Regions from separate parts of the Kitasatospora sp. NPDC092039 genome, predicted to be linked through region 3. Evidence: riboswitches for the same ligand, from Rfam matches in the RefSeq annotation. Region 3 holds a riboswitch; each other region holds the start of a gene.
What was found. Region 3 has a riboswitch for cobalamin ahead of ACIQI7_RS19125 (cobalamin biosynthesis protein). Riboswitches for the same ligand answer to the same signal wherever they lie in the genome.
Positions count from the first base shown of each region.

Region 1 (5,107 bases), on a different contig from region 3:
AGGACCTCTCCGTTGATACGGACCCGGCGCGGTGCCGGCCTCCTGATCATGTTCGACCCCCATCGGTCACGGCCGTCACCCGCGCCCCACGACGGTCCCGGGAGGGCACGAGCCGCGGGGGGCGCGGCAATCGTGCCGCGCCCGCCCGGACCTCACGCCGATTGTCAGCCGGCGAACTCCGCGCGCAGCAGGCGGGCGGCGGCGACCAGGCTGTCCAGGGAGGCGCGGGTCTCCGGCCAGCTGCGGGTCTTCAGGCCGCAGTCGGGGTTGACCCAGAGTCGCTCCGCCGGGATCGCGGCCAGGCCGGCGCGCAGCAGCGCGACGGCTTCGTCGGTGCTCGGGACGCGCGGGGAGTGGATGTCCCAGACGCCGGGGCCGACCTCGCGCGGGTAGCCGGCCTCGGCGAGCTCCCCGGCCACCTCCATGTGGGAGCGGGTGGCCTCCAGGGAGATGACGTCCGCGTCGAGATCCTCGATCGCGGTCATGATCGCGCCGAACTCGGCGTAGCACATGTGGGTGTGAATCTGGGTGTCGGCCCGGACCCCGGAGGTCGCGAGGCGGAAGGCCCCTGTGGCCCAGTCCAGGTAGGCCGGGCGGTCGGCCGCCCGCAGCGGCAGGGTCTCGCGTAGGGCCGGCTCGTCGACCTGGACGACGGCGGCGCCCGCGGCCTCCAGGTCGGTGACCTCGTCGCGCAGGGCGAGGGCGACCTGGCGGGCGGTGTCGGCGAGCGGCTGGTCGTCGCGGACGAAGGACCAGGCGAGCATGGTGACCGGGCCGGTGAGCATGCCCTTGACCGGGCGGTCGGTGAGGCCCTGCGCGTAGCGGAACCAATCGACGGTCATCGGGTGCGGGCGGGAGATGTCCCCGGCGAGGACCGGCGGGCGCACGTAGCGGGTGCCGTAGGACTGCACCCAGCCGTGCCGGGTGGCGAGGTAGCCGGTGAGCTGTTCGGCGAAGTACTGGACCATGTCGTTGCGTTCGGGCTCGCCGTGCACCAGGACGTCCAGGCCGGCCTTCTCCTGGTAGGCGATGACCTCGCGGATCTCGGCTTCCATCCGCTCCCGGTAGCCGGCCGCGTCGATCCGTCCTGCCGTCAGATCGGCTCGGGCGAGACGCAGCTCGGTGGTCTGCGGGAAGGAACCGATGGTGGTGGTGGGCAGCAGCGGCAGACCGAGCCGGGCACGCTGGGCCTCGGCCCGGACGGGGTAGGGCTGGGCACGGCGGGTGTCGGCCGCGGTGACGGCGGCGGCCCGGGCGCGGACGGCGGGGTCGTGGGTGATCGGCGAGTTGGCGCGGGAGGCGAGGTCGGCGCGGTTGGCGGCGAGTTCGGCGGTGATCGCGCCGGTGCCCTCGCGCAGGCCGCGGGCGAGCAGGGCCGCCTCAGCGGCCTTCTGTTTGGCGAACGTGAGCCAGCGGGCGATCTGCGGGTCGATGTCGCGCTCGGTGGTGGCGTCGATGGGCACGTGCAGCAGCGAGCAGGAGGGCGCGACGTCGACCCGGTCGGCGAGGCCGAGCAGGGTGGCCAGGGTGGCGAGCGACTTCTCCAGGTCGTTGATCCAGATGTTGCGCCCGTCGATCACCCCGGCGACCAGCCGCTTGCCGGGCAGGCCGCCGGCGGCGGCGAGGTCGGCCAGGTTGGCGGCGGCGGGGCCGGTGAAGTCCAGAGCCAGGCCCTCGACCGGGGCCTTGGCCAGGGCCGGCAGGGCGTCCCCGAGGCGGTCGAAGTAGCTCGCGACCAGGAGCTTCGGCCGCTCGGTGAGGGCGCCGAGGTCGCGGTAGGCGCGGGCGGCGGTGTTCAGTTCGGCCGGGGTGCGGTCCTGCACCAGGGCCGGCTCGTCCAGCTGGACCCACTCCGCCCCGGCCGCCTTCAGGGCGGCCAGCAGCTGGGCGTAGACGGGCAGCAGCCGGTCCAGCAGGGTGATCGGCTGGAAGTCGGCGGCCACGCCGGGCGCCGGCTTGGCGAGCAGCAGGTAGGTGACCGGCCCGACCAGCACCGGCCGGGCCTCGTGGCCGAGCGCCAGCGCCTCGGCCAGTTCGCCGACGGCCTTGGCCGGGTTCGCCGCGAAGACGGTGTCCGGCCCCAACTCGGGCACCAAATAGTGGTAGTTGGTGTCGAACCACTTCGTCATCTCCAGCGGCGCGACGTCCTGGGTGCCGCGCGCCATGGCGAAGTAGCCGTCCAGCGCGTCGGCCTCGACCGCGTCCCGGTGCCGGGCCGGGATCGCGCCGACGGCCACGGTGGTGTCCAGCACGTGGTCGTAGAGCGAGAAGTCACCGGTCGGGACCTCCTCGATGCCGGAGTCGGCGAGCTGCTGCCAGTTCCCCCGGCGCAGATCGGCGGCCGTGGCCAGCAGTGCTCCGGCGGTGACCGCGCCCTTCCAGTACCCCTCGATCGCCTTCTTCAGTTCCCTGTTGCGGCCCTGACGGGGGTAGCCGTACACGGTCGCCGCGGCTGCGGACTTCGCTGTCAAGGGACTCTCCTTCGCGAGCCTGATTCCTGATCCCGGGACGGGACGAAGGCGCGAAGGGGTGACGAACCGGGCGACTGCCCGCACGCATGTGCGGCTCCGCCTGGTGTGGTCGCCGACCCGCCCTCGAGGTCACCGGATTGCCGCGCGCGAACGGTCGCGCACGGGCAGTGGCAGGTCTTCGGACTCGCGGGCACACCCACCCTGGTTCCAGGGCGGACACCTACTGGCCGTCGCTTCCCGGACCCGACCCGGGTCCAGTGCGTATGACGGCGGTCGTTCCCGCTCACCGCTGCGGGGCAGTCCCGGACTGGCCAGTTGAAAGGCGTCACCGGGTTCCCTCTTACGACGCCCTGCCTGGCGGACAGGGCGAACCAGCTGCACGGCCAGCTTAGGGGCAGGACGGTGGGAGCTGAACAGCGAATCACTCAAGTTGTCCGGATGCTGAGACGGTGTCGACGGCAGGACCGGACGGAGGGTCCGTGGCATGAGGTAGCGCCTCGCGGATGCCGGCGAGCAGTTCGGGCAGGCCCCGTCCAGGGCAAAGCTGTTTCTCCAGGGTGGTGAATCCTTCGGAATCAGGAGGGCGCCGCTCGGGTTGGCCATGCGGCGTGTTCTTGCGCGGGTGGGGCGTTGGAGCCGTCCGCAGCCTCGAAGCGCACCGTCGGTTCGAAGTTGGCTCGGTGGCCGGCGCGGCGGAAGACGGTGAGCACGGACGGCCCGACGACGAGCACGGCGGTGAAGGTGGTGACGGCACGGCCGGTGTCCCAGCCGAGCGAGGTGGCGAGGTCGAAGAGCAGGTAGCGGTGCCACTGCTCGGTGAAGGGCAAGCCCGGGAGGTAGGCGATAGAGCTGTTCGGGTCGGTCGAGAACGGCCAGAAGGACAGGTTCAGCAGGAAGCCGAACAGGTACCCGGAGAACGCGCCGTAGGCAGCCAGCATCGGCACTTCCCAGCGGCGGCGGACGCGCGGCAGGAGCCCTGCCAGCATGCCGACGAAGGCGCAGCCGAACATCTGGTAGGGCATCCAGGGGCCGACACCGCCGGTGAGCAGGGCGGAGGCGAAGAGCGAGGTGCAGCCGAGGGTGAAGCCGAAGCCGGGGCCGAAGACGCGGCCGGCAAGGACGAGGATGAAGAAGACGGTCTCCACCCCGGCCGTTCCGGCGCCGAGCGGGCGCAGGCCGGCGTTGACGGCGGACAGCACACCGAGCATGGCGAGCGCCTTGGCGTCGATGCCGCCGGCCGAGATCTCCGCGATGACGACGGCGAGCACCAGGACGAGCAGCGCGCCGAAGATCAGGGGCGGGGCGTAGGAGGAGCCGAACTTCCCTGGGGCGACGACGAACGGCCAGGTGAAGGCGGTCAGGCCGACGAAGGCGGCCAGGGCGACGATGACGCGGGCCCGGCCGGGGATGCGGACGGCGGTCATCGGGCGGCCTCCGCCATCACGAGGGCCTCGGCCACCTGCCGGGTTGTCAGGTAGTCCAGTGGGGCGAGGATCTTGGCGGTCTGCGGGGCGAAGGTGGGCGAGGCGACGATGACCTCGGCGGTGGGGCCGTCCGCGACGACCTCGCCCTCGGCCATCACGACCACGCGGTCGGCGGCGGAAGCGACGAACTCGACGTCGTGGGTGGAGACCACGACCGTACGGCCTTCGGCGGCGAGGGCGTCCACGATGCCGGTGAGTGCTTCCTTTGCATGGTAGTCGAGCCCTCGGGTGGGTTCGTCCAGCAGCACGACCCTTGGTGCGGCGGCCAGTTGGATCGCCAGGACGAGCGCCAGTTTCTGCCCCTCGGAGAGGTCCCGGGGGTGGGTGTCGTCGGGGATCCCGGGGGCCAGGCGGTCGAGGATCTGCCGCGCGGTCGGCCCGGCGGCACGGCGGGCCTCCAGGTCGCTCTGGGCGAGCTCCTGGGCGACCGTCTCCAGGTACAGCAGGTCGGTGGGGGTCTGCGGGACCAGCCCGACCAGTTGCCGGGCCTGAGCCGCGGAAAGGCGCTTGGGGTCTTTGGCCGGGCCGCCGTCGGCCCCGGTGACCTTCACGCTGCCGCCGTGGCGGGGGCCGGAGCCCTGGAGGGCCCACAGCAGTGAGGACTTGCCGGAGCCGTTGCGGCCCATCAGCGCGGTGACCTCCCCGGCGCGCAACGCCAGGTCGGCCTCCCGGACGGCGGCCACCGGACCGTACCGGACGACCACCCCCCGGGCGTCCAGTACCCGTTCCGCCGCCGCGGCTGCCCGGCGCGGCGGCGGAACGGGCGTGACGGTGAGCCGCTCGCGCAGCGGCGCGGCGGCGCGGCGGGCGTCTCGTACGGACAGCGGCAGCGGCTCCCATCCGGCAAGGCGGCCGAGTTCGACGACGGGCGGTGCGATCGTGGTGGTCCGGAAGACCTCGGCGGGCGGCCCGTGCACGACGGTGCCGTCGCCGGGCAGGTAGGCGATCCGGTCGGCGTACTGGACGACCCGCTCCAGGCGGTGCTCGGCCAGCAGGACGGTCACGCCGAGGTCGTGGACGAGCCGGGTGATCGCGGCCAGCACCTCCTCGGCGGCGGTCGGGTCGAGCGCGGAGGTCGGCTCGTCCAGGACCAGGACGCGGGGATGCGCAGTGAGCACCGAGCCGATGGCGACGCGCTGCTGCTGGCCGCCG
Region 1 is NZ_JBIVSD010000006.1:321,610-326,716, reverse strand. Features, by position in the region: gene metE (5-methyltetrahydropteroyltriglutamate--homocysteine S-methyltransferase) at 165-2,471, opposite strand; cobalamin riboswitch at 2,623-2,862, opposite strand; gene ACIQI7_RS15290 (ECF transporter S component) at 3,047-3,895, opposite strand; gene ACIQI7_RS15285 (ABC transporter ATP-binding protein) at 3,892-5,107, opposite strand, start outside.
Region 1: linked by a shared signal. The riboswitch ahead of metE (5-methyltetrahydropteroyltriglutamate--homocysteine S-methyltransferase) and the one ahead of ACIQI7_RS19125 (cobalamin biosynthesis protein) in region 3 are both predicted to bind cobalamin.

Region 2 (5,107 bases), on a different contig from region 3:
GTCCAGCACGACCTGCCGGGTGGGCTGGGCGTTCCAGCCCATCTTCGTCTCGTTCGGTCCGAAGGAGACGCCGGGGTCGTCCCGGTCCACGATGAAGGCGGACAGCCCGGAGGCCCCGGAGCCTCCGGTGCGGGCCATCACCAGGTAGATCTGTGCGGCCCCCGCTCCGGAGATGAACTGCTTGACGCCGTCCAGCACCCAGTGGTCGCCGTCACGCACCGCTCGGGTGGCGATCGCGGCCGCGTCGGAGCCGGCGCCGGGCTCGGTAAGGCAGTAGCTGCCCAGATGCTCGGCTGAGCAGAGCCCCGGCAGCCAGCCGGCCCGCTGGGCGGCGTCGCCGTAGCGGTCGACCATCCAGGCGACCATGTTGTGGATGGACAGGTAGGCGGCGATGGACGGACAGCCGGTGGCGAGTGCCTCGAAGGCGACTACCCCGTCGCGTCGGGTCAGCGCAGAGCCGCCGGCGTCCTCCCGGACATAGATACCGGCAAGGCCCAGATCGGCGGCCTTGCGCAGCACGTCGACCGGGAAGTGCTTGCTTTGGTCCCACTCGACGGCGTTCGGTGCCAGGTGTTCGGCGGCGAAGGCTCCGACGGCCTCAGCGATGGAGGCCTGCTCCTCCGTCAGTTCACTTGCGTTCACAATGCTCAGCCCATCGTCGGCATGGTGAAGCTCGCGCCCTCCTTGACCCCGGAGGGCCAGCGCGAGGTGACGGTACGGGTGCGGGTGTAGAAGCGGATCGAGTCCGGGCCGTGCTGGTTGAGGTCGCCGAAGCCGGAGCGCTTCCAGCCGCCGAAGGTGTGGTAGGCGATCGGCACCGGGATGGGCACGTTGACGCCGACCATGCCGGTGTTCACCCGGCGGGCGAAGTCGCGGGCGGTGTCGCCGTCCCGGGTGTAGATCGCTACGCCGTTGCCGAACTCGTGCTCGCTGGGCAGGCGCAGCGCCTCCTCGTAGTCGGCGGCGCGCACGACGGTCAGTACCGGGCCGAAGATCTCCTCCCGGTAGATCCGCATGTCCGGCGTGACCCGGTCGAACAGCGAGGCGCCGAGGAAGTAGCCGTCCTCGTGCCCCTCCAGGCGGAAGTCCCGTCCGTCGACGACGAGTTCGGCGTCCTCCTCGACCCCGAGGTCCAGGTAGCCGCGGACCCGCTCCAGGGCGTCACGGCCGACCAGCGGGCCGAAGTCCGCCGCCGGGTCGTCCGAGCGGCCGACCTTCAGCGCGGCGATCCGCTCGACCAGCTTCGCCACCAGGGCGTCCGCGGTCTCCTCGCCGACCGGGACGGCCACCGAGATGGCCATGCAGCGCTCGCCGGCCGAGCCGTAGCCGGCGCCGATCAGCGCGTCGGCGGCCTGGTCGAGGTCGGCGTCGGGCATCACGATCATGTGGTTCTTGGCGCCGCCGAAGCACTGCGCGCGCTTGCCGTGCGCAGCCGCGGTCGCGTAGACGTACTGGGCGATCGGGGTCGAGCCGACGAAGCCCAGCGCCTCGACGCGCGGGTCCTCCAGCAGGGTGTCCACGGCCTCCTTGCCGCCGTTGACCACGTTGAGCACGCCCGGCGGCAGCCCGGCCTCCAGGAACAGCTCGGCCAGCCGCAGCGGCACCGACGGGTCGCGCTCGGAGGGCTTGAGGACGAAGGCGTTGCCGCAGGCCAGCGCGGGTGCGGCCTTCCACAGCGGGATCATCGCGGGGAAGTTGAACGGCGTGATGCCCGCGACGACGCCGAGCGGCTGGCGCATCGAGTAGACGTCGATGCCGGTGCCGGCGTTGTCACTGAACTCGCCCTTCAGCAGGTGCGGGATGCCGGCGGCGAACTCCACGACCTCCAGGCCGCGTTGGAGGTCGCCGTGGGCGTCGGCGACGGTCTTGCCGTGCTCGGCGGACAGCAGCCGGGCCAGCTCCTCCTTCTCCTGCTCGACCAGCTGCAGGAAGCGCAGCAGGACGCGGGCCCGGCGCTGCGGGTTCCAGGCCGCCCACGCGGGCTGGGCCTGAGCGGCGTCGGCGATCACCGCCTCGACCTCGGCGCGGTCGGCGAGCGGCACCCGGGCCTGCACCCGGCCGGTGTTGGGGTCGTACACGTCGCCGAAGCGACCGGACGTCCCGGGCGTGCGCTTCCCGGCGACGAAGTGCGTCAGTTCACGGACCATTGGTTCCTTCTCTCAACAGGGTCGGGGAGAGGAGGAATGGAGGCCGCCGCCGACGGACGGGCGCACGGTGGTGCGGCCCCGCGACGTCACGGTGGCGGTGGCAGGACGAACCGTCAGAGCAGGTGGGCCCCGGGGGTCGTCGGCACAGGACAACCAGGAGCAGCAGAACGGGAGCAGCCCGGAGTCATGCGTGTCGTCTCCATCCTCGTGGAAAACACGGATCACCCGCGGCCGGTATCCTGACTCCCGGATCACCGCACGCCCTCAGGCCTTCCCGGCTGGCTGCCAGTGGCCGTGTCCTGCGAGGACGAACTCCCCGGTCACAGTGGCGGGACCGTGCCGGACTCACACCGGCTTCCCTGACACCGCGGACCTGCCATCGACCATATAGTTGGACGTCCTAGTAAGTCCAGAGCTCTCCATGCGCGCGTTGCGCCAACGGGGTCAGCTGAGGATCCGCCCGGTGCGACACCAACGGGCGGAGGACCACCGAGGTGATGTTCAGCAGCCGCTTGTAGGCGATGTCGTGCACGACCACCTCCAGCTCGCCACACAGCGCCCGCAGTCACCCCGGCACCTCGACCGGCCCGGTTGGGGCCGTCGTCGTCACCCCCGACGTTCACCTTATCGACCGACCCGGCCTCCAGCGGCGGGGAGGAAGCGGTGACGCTTGGGACCGTCTCGACCAACTGCAGTGTGAACAGGTCAGGGTCGAACAACCGGTACCCGCCCAGATCCGCACGGTGATCCCGCTGGTGAAGAGAGACTGCGGCCCGGTCGTGGCGGGGAACTCAGCCGCCACACAGATCGTCCGGTGTGGACAGTCTCCGGCGCGCCGTCGTCGGCGAGGCGCTGCTCGCCTCACGGGATCTCGGGAAGCTGTCCCCAGCCCATGCCGTAGCCGCGAGTAGCTCCGGCACCGTCTTGCGCCGGGCCACGACCCTCCCCACCCTGACCGCCTCACGGCGACATCCATCCGGCCTCGGCGAGCCCTATCCACCGACGTCCGCACCGGGTCGGTGGTAAGCGATCAGCGGGCTGAATGTCCGCGCCGCGGCGAATGCAGGCGCCGCCGGCGGGTCCGTGTCTGAGGCCTTTACAGTTCCGCTTCGCGCGCGGATGGGGAACCGGTCGGTGGTCACGATGATCCCGGTGGAGGCCGCCGCATGCACCATCAACCCTGGAGAGGGCGACATCTGCGACCTGGCTGCCCATCAGTCGCGGTGGTACTCCGCCCTGCTTGTTGCCCCTGGACAGTCTCACGCCGAACCGCGCGCCCGCTCAGAGGCTGACTACGGACCAGTCGTCGCGTACCAGGGCTTCGAGGTGCGGATTCGCGCGGCTCTCGTGGACGGCTAGCGCGAGGAGGTGCTTGGCGCGAGTGGCCGCTACGAAGGTGGTCATCGCGGCGTGCCGGCCCGTGGCATTGAGTTCGCCGACGGGAGTCTTTCCGGTGATGACGGGGAGCAGGCTGCCGAGGTCGTGGCTCCTCCCATGCTTGGTGGCGCACTCGAGGACGAGGGTCGCGCAGTGCGTCTCCCCCTTCGCGCTCGCGACGGTAGCTGTGAGCATCGGGGGCGGGGATTCCTCCGAGGCCGGTGGCAGCGGCGTGTGGGACAGCCAGAGGGTATAGGTGGCCATGTCCACCGGGACGGGTGCGCCGACGGCCTGCTCCACCAGTCTCCCGAGGCGGGTCACGAAGTCCCCCCAGGCTGCAGGGGTGTCGCAGCCGTCGTACAGCGTCCTGACCAGGAGCACTCGCAGGTGGTGGCCCGGTGTGCCAGGTCTGCGGTCGAGCTGGGGGAACGGGGGAAGATTCTCTGGGAGAGTCGGGGGCGTGGTCGGTGGCTGCAGCTCCCAGAGGAGAGCGCGGACGGCTCCCCACAGAACGGTGACCGCTGGGCCGACCTGGCCTGTACGCAGCAGGACCGCCCTGGCATGCCGGTAGGCCTGCAGCAGCCGACTCACCGCCACCGTCGTCCCGGTGTCGGTCTGGGGCAGGTAGCAGCCGACCGCGCGGGGGAAGAGTCGTGAGGTTCCTGGGCTCTCGCGAGCGCCGAGGATCTTCGGCGGGTGCGCGACGACGGCTTCGGGCGGCACTGTTCGCCGGACGAGGTCGTCGAAAGCGGGTAGAACCCGGACGATGCTGTCCTCGGTGAAGGTGATGATGGCGAGAGCGCTTTCGGGTCCGTGGCCTCGGATCTCCTGTGGGCGGTGAACCGCGAGCCTGCTCGCCACCCGGGCGGGCCCCGCGCCGAAGCGCAGGCTAACCGGCAGGTCCATCGCCGCCTCGTCCAGGAGGCTCCCGGCCGCAGGTCCGACACCATCTGCACTGAGGATGCGCTGGTTGACATCTCCTACGCACTGCACAACGGCACCGTCCGTGAACACTGCTTCCAACAGGCGGCGCTGTTCCTCACCGGTGTCCTGCATCTCGTCGATCAGGACGAACGGGAACCGGGACCGCAGGCCGGAGGCCAGGCGGGGGTGCTGGTGCAGATGCCTGGTGGCGATCGCGTACATGTCCGAGTAGCGGAAGACACCACGAAGGAAGAGGTGCTCCTTCAGTTTCATCAACTGCCTGTAGCTGGCGGTGCCGCGATTGAGGCCATCGACCCGGATCTGCAGTTCCGGCTCAGTGGGGTCGAAGACGTACGTGGCTTCGGTGACCATCTTCAGCCCGTCACTCCGCCGCTTCAGGTAGGACCTCAGCGTCGTGAACGGGCCCAGGTCCAGAAGCCTGCGGGCCTGGGCGGCGAAGGCCTGGTCGTCGACGGCTCGGGTGACGACCTTCAGCGAACGCAGAGCCGGCAGTGCGAGGAAGGTATGGACGAAGCTTTGAAACGTCCCGATGAAGTGCGGGTAGTGCTCCAACCGCCGTGCCCGTCCGGTCAGTCGGCTCGCGATTTCCTGGGTGGCGGTATTGGTGTGAGACATGACGCAAATGCCCTGGCGGTCGG
Region 2 is NZ_JBIVSD010000006.1:305,886-310,992, reverse strand. Features, by position in the region: gene ACIQI7_RS15235 (acyl-CoA dehydrogenase family protein) at 1-642, opposite strand, end outside; gene ACIQI7_RS15230 (CoA-acylating methylmalonate-semialdehyde dehydrogenase) at 648-2,147, opposite strand; cobalamin riboswitch at 2,359-2,550, opposite strand; gene ACIQI7_RS15225 (UvrD-helicase domain-containing protein) at 3,429-5,107, opposite strand, start outside.
Region 2: linked by a shared signal. The riboswitch ahead of ACIQI7_RS15230 (CoA-acylating methylmalonate-semialdehyde dehydrogenase) and the one ahead of ACIQI7_RS19125 (cobalamin biosynthesis protein) in region 3 are both predicted to bind cobalamin.

Region 3 (5,107 bases):
GCGAGTCGAGGATCAGGCCCCGGACGGCGTGCGACCAGACGGAGCGGGCCGCGGTCTGCAGGACCATGGTCGCGCCGAGGGACCAGCCGTACAGGATCACCTTGCCCGCGCCGCTGTCGAGCGCCAGCCGGACCGCCGACTCGACGTCGCGCCACTCGGTCTCGCCGAAGTGGCTGAGCCCGTCCGGGGAGTCGGGGGCGCCCCGGTCACCGCGGTAGGTGACGGCGAGGGCGGGCAGGCCGAGCCGGTCGAGCACGGGGAGCACCGGGAGGGTCTGCTGGCGGTCGGCCTCGGGGCCGTGCACCAGGATCACCCAGGTGCCGCGCTTGCCGTGGAGCCGCCAGGCGGGCAGCGCGCCGAGCTCGCCGTCGGCGGCGGTGTCGGCGAAGGCCAGGCCGAGCGCCTCGGAGGGGTCGCCGAGGTGGACCCGGGGGGTGAAGCGGACTTCGGTGCCGGGGGCGAGGGTGCCCCGGTCGGCGCGGACCAGCCGACGGGTGACGCCCCGTTCGTCGCCGTGCAGGACCTCCTCGACCACCGCGTGCCCGCCGTCCGCCCACTCGACCGCCCAGCGGCCGGGGCGCAGGCTCGCGGGGCCGCGGGTGAAGGTGACCCGGCCGGGGGCGAGGCCGCGGACCACCACCGGCGCCGACTCCTGGACGGCGGGCGCCGGACGGACCATCCGCTCGGAGGCCCGACGGCCGATCACCAGCACGGCGGCCCCGGCCGCGGTGGCTCCGACCGCGGCGGCCGCCACGACGGCGGCGGTTCCCCAACGCATATCGCTCCCCGCTCTGTTGCTCTCGGACCGGACGGTGTTCGAGCACCAGTTCACCGGCACCCCGCCCGGGCGGCCACCCGGATGGGCCGTCCGGGTCGCCCGGGCGGCGGTCGGGCGGACCCGAGGAGGGGACGGTCGGGAGGGCGACCGCCCGGGCCGGTGCCGCTGTCGGCGCCTGCCGGTGCCGGGCGATCCCACGGGGTGTCAGCGGGCCGGCGTGTGACCAACCCCTCCGTGACCTCGGTTGACTCCCGGTTCGGCCCCGTGATGGGATCCTGGGGCCAAACGGAGGCATGGAGAGGAAGCCGGTGGAAGTCCGGCGCGGTCCCGCCACTGTCACCGGGGAGCACGCTCGGAACATCGCCACGGCGGGCCGTCGACGGCCGCTGGAAGGCTCCGGGAGTGCGTTCGACCCGGAAGCCAGGAGACTCTCGCCCCCGTCACGTCGATCCAGGGCGCGGACCCTGAGTGAGGACACGCACGCGATGCAGGCTGCCCCGCCCGGCCGGACTCCGAGCTGCCTTCCGCCGTGCGGCCGATGACCCCGCCCACCGCCTCCGCCGCTCCGCGCCCGCTGACCCGCGCCGCCGCGTTCGCGCTCGGCGCCGCCGCGGGCTACGCCGCCGACACCCGCTTCGCCGACCCCCGCCGGGGCCACCCGGTGGCCGTCTTCGGCAGCGCCGCGACCCGGCTGGAGCGCCGGCTGTGGCGCGACGGCCGCGCCGCCGGCGCCGGCTACACGGCGCTGTGCGTGGGCGCGGTCGCGGCGGGCGCGCTCGCCCTGGACCGTACGGTGGGCCGGCGCCCGCTGGGCCGGGCCGCGCTGGCGGCGGCCGCGACCTGGACCGTGCTCGGCGGCACCTCGCTGACCCGGGAGGCGCGCACCATCGGCCGCTCGCTCGCCGCGGGCGACCTCGCGGCCGCCCGGGAGCGGCTGCCGCACCTGTGCGGGCGGGACCCGAGCGCGCTGGACGGGCAGCAGATCGCCCGGGCCGTGGTCGAGTCGGTGGCCGAGAACACCGCCGACGCCGTGGTGAACGCGCTGGCCTGGGGCACCCTGGCCGGCACCCCCGGACTGCTGGCCTTCCGCGCCGTGAACACCCTGGACGCCATGGTGGGCCACCGCTCGCCGCGCTACGCCCGGTTCGGCTGGGCCTCGGCCCGGCTGGACGACCTGGCGGGCTGGCCCGGCGCCCGGCTCACGGCGCTGCTGACGGTGGCCGCCGCGCCCGAACCCCGGACCGCCTGGCGGGTCTGGCGGCGCGACGGCTCCGCTCACCCGAGCCCGAACGCGGGCCAGGCCGAGGCGGCGTTCGCCGGCGCGGTGGGCGTGCGGCTGGGCGGGACGCTGCGGTACGGCATGGGAGGCCCCCCGGGCGAAGCCTGGGGGAGGGTGGAGGACCGGCCGGTGCTGGGCGCGGAGCTGCGCCCGGTCACGGTGGACGACATCGAACGGGCCTGCGCGCTCTCCCGGCGGGTGGGCGCACTGGCGCTGGGTACGACGGTCGCGGGGCACGTCCTGCTGCGGACGCTGCTGAGCAGGAGGGGGCGGGCATGACGAACGCGCTGCTGGTCGCGGGGACGACCTCGGACGCGGGCAAGAGCGTGGTGACGGCCGGGATCTGCCGTTGGCTCGCCCGCCAGGGCGTGCGGGTCGCGCCGTTCAAGGCGCAGAACATGTCGCTCAACTCCTTCGTCACCGCCGACGGCGCCGAGATCGGCCGCGCCCAGGCGATGCAGGCGCAGGCCGCCCGGGTGGAGCCGGAGGCGGCGATGAACCCGGTGCTGCTCAAGCCCGGCGCGGACGGCCGCAGCCAGGTGGTGCTGCTCGGCCGGCCGGTGGCCGAGGTGGGCGCGCTGGACTACCGCGAGCGCAAGCCCGTCCTGCTGGAGCGCGCCCTGGAGTGCCTGGCCGACCTGCGCCGCCGCTACGACGTGGTGGTCTGCGAGGGCGCGGGCTCGCCGGCCGAGATCAACCTGCGCGACCGCGACATCGCCAACATGGGCCTGGCCACGGCCGCCGCCCTGCCGGTGGTGGTGGTCGGGGACATCGACCGCGGCGGGGTCTTCGCCGCGATGTACGGGACGCTGGCGCTGCTGTCGGCGGAGGACCAGCGGCACGTGGCGGGCTGGTTCGTCAACAAGTTCCGCGGCGACTCCCGGCTGCTGGCGCCCGGGCTGGAGATGCTGCACGAGCTGACCGGACGTCCGGTGCTGGGCACCCTGCCGATGCTGCCCGGGCTCTGGCTGGACGCCGAGGACTCGCTGGACCTGTCCACGGTGGTCGACCGGACGGACGGGCCCGGACCGCTCGGCGCGGACGTGCTGCGGGTGGCCGTGGTGCGCTTCCCCCGGCTGTCCAACTTCACCGACCTGGACGCGCTCGCGCAGGAGCCGGGCGTACTGGTCCGCTGGGCGACCAGGCCGGAGGAGCTGGCCGACGCCGACCTGGTGGTGCTGCCCGGCACCCGGGCCACCGTCGCGGACCTCGCCTGGCTGCGCGAGCGCGGCCTGGAACCGGCCCTGAAGGCACGGGCGGCGGCCGGACTGCCGGTCCTCGGGGTCTGCGGCGGCTACCAGATGCTGGCGCACTCCATCGTGGACGAGGTCGAGTCGAAGGCGGGCGCCGTCGACGGGCTCGGCCTGCTGCCGACCCGGGTGCGGTTCGGCGCCGAGAAGGTGCTGGCGCGGCCGGTCGGCGAGGCGTACGGGCAGCGGGTCGAGGGCTACGAGATCCACCACGGGGTGGTGGCGGTCGAGGGCGGCACCCCGTTCCTGGACGGCTGCCGGGTGGGCGCGGTCTGGGGCACGACCTGGCACGGCGCGCTGGAGAACGACGGGTTCCGCCGTGAACTCCTGCGCGAGGTCGCCGAGTCGTCCGGCCGGGCGTTCGTCCCGGCGCCGGACACCTCCTTCGCCGCGGCGCGCGAGGCCCGGCTGGACCGGCTGGGCGACCTGATCGAGGAACACGCGGACACCGACGCGCTGTGGAAGCTGATCGAGGGCGGGGTGCCGGCGGCCGGATCGCTGCCGTTCCTGCCGCCCGGGGCCCCTGGGAGTGACGCATGACCGACGTCCGCTATCCGTTCACCGCGATCGTCGGCATGGCCGACCTGCGGCTCGGGCTACTGCTGAACGCGGTCTCCCCGGCCGTGGGCGGCGTGCTGGTGCGCGGCGAGAAGGGCACCGCGAAGTCGACCATGGTGCGCGCGCTGGCCGGCCTGCTGCCGTCCATCGCCACCGTGGACGGCTGCCGCTTCGCCTGCGACCCGGGCGCGCCCGACCCGCAGTGCCCGGACGGGCCGCACGCCCCCCCGTCCTCCACCGAACGACCGTCCCAGCTGGTCGAGTTGCCGGTCGGCGTGGCCGAGGACCGGATCGTCGGCTCGCTCGACCTGGAGCGGGCGCTGGCCGAGGGCGTCAAGGCCTACGAGCCCGGACTGCTCGCCAGGGCCCACCGCGGCGTGCTCTACATCGACGAGGTGAACCTGCTCCAGGACCACGTGGTGGACCTGCTGCTGGACGCCGCCGCGATGGGCCGCTCCTACGTCGAGCGCGAGGGCGTGTCGGTGCGGCACGCGGCGCGCTTCCTGCTGGTCGGCACCATGAACCCGGAGGAGGGCGAGCTGCGGCCGCAGCTGCTCGACCGGTTCGGCCTGACCGTCGAGATCGCCGCCACCCGGGACCCGGCCGAGCGCGCCGAGGTGGTCCGCCGACGGCTCGCGTACGACACCGACCCGGCCGGCTTCGCCGCGCGGTTCGCCGAGGACGAGCGGGCGCTCGCCGAACGCATCACCGCGGCGCGGGAGTTGCTGCCCGAGGTCGAACTGACCGATGTGGCGCTGCGCCAGATCACCGCCGTCTGCGCCGCGTTCGAGGTGGACGGGCTGCGCGCGGACATCGTGATGGCCCGCACCGCCGTCGCGCTGGCCGCCTGGGACGGGCGCACCGAGGTGCTGGAGGAGGACGTCCGCACGGCCGCCCGGCTGGCGCTGCCGCACCGGCGCCGCCGCAACCCCTTCGACGCGCCCGGCCTGGACGAGGAGCAGCTGGACCGGACGCTGGAGGAGCACGCGCAGCAGCAGGACGACCCGGAGCCCGAGGGCGACGGGCCCGGGCCGGACGGGGACGGCCCCGACGGCGGGCCGGAGGACGGCGGTCCGGACGGGGACGGCCCCGACGGCGGGGGCGCCCCCGAGCCGTCCGGCCCCGAGGGCGGTCTCGACGGACGCGAGGGCCCGGACGGCCCGGAGGCCGCCGAGGAGCCCGCGCAGCCGCCCGTGCCGGCCCAACCGCCCTCCCCCGCGCGGGAGTCGGCGCCGGTCGCGG
Region 3 is NZ_JBIVSD010000009.1:74,899-80,005, forward strand. Features, by position in the region: gene ACIQI7_RS19120 (alpha/beta hydrolase family protein) at 1-778, opposite strand, end outside; cobalamin riboswitch at 1,076-1,209, shown strand; gene ACIQI7_RS19125 (cobalamin biosynthesis protein) at 1,317-2,336, shown strand; gene ACIQI7_RS19130 (cobyric acid synthase) at 2,333-3,847, shown strand; gene ACIQI7_RS19135 (putative cobaltochelatase) at 3,844-5,107, shown strand, end outside.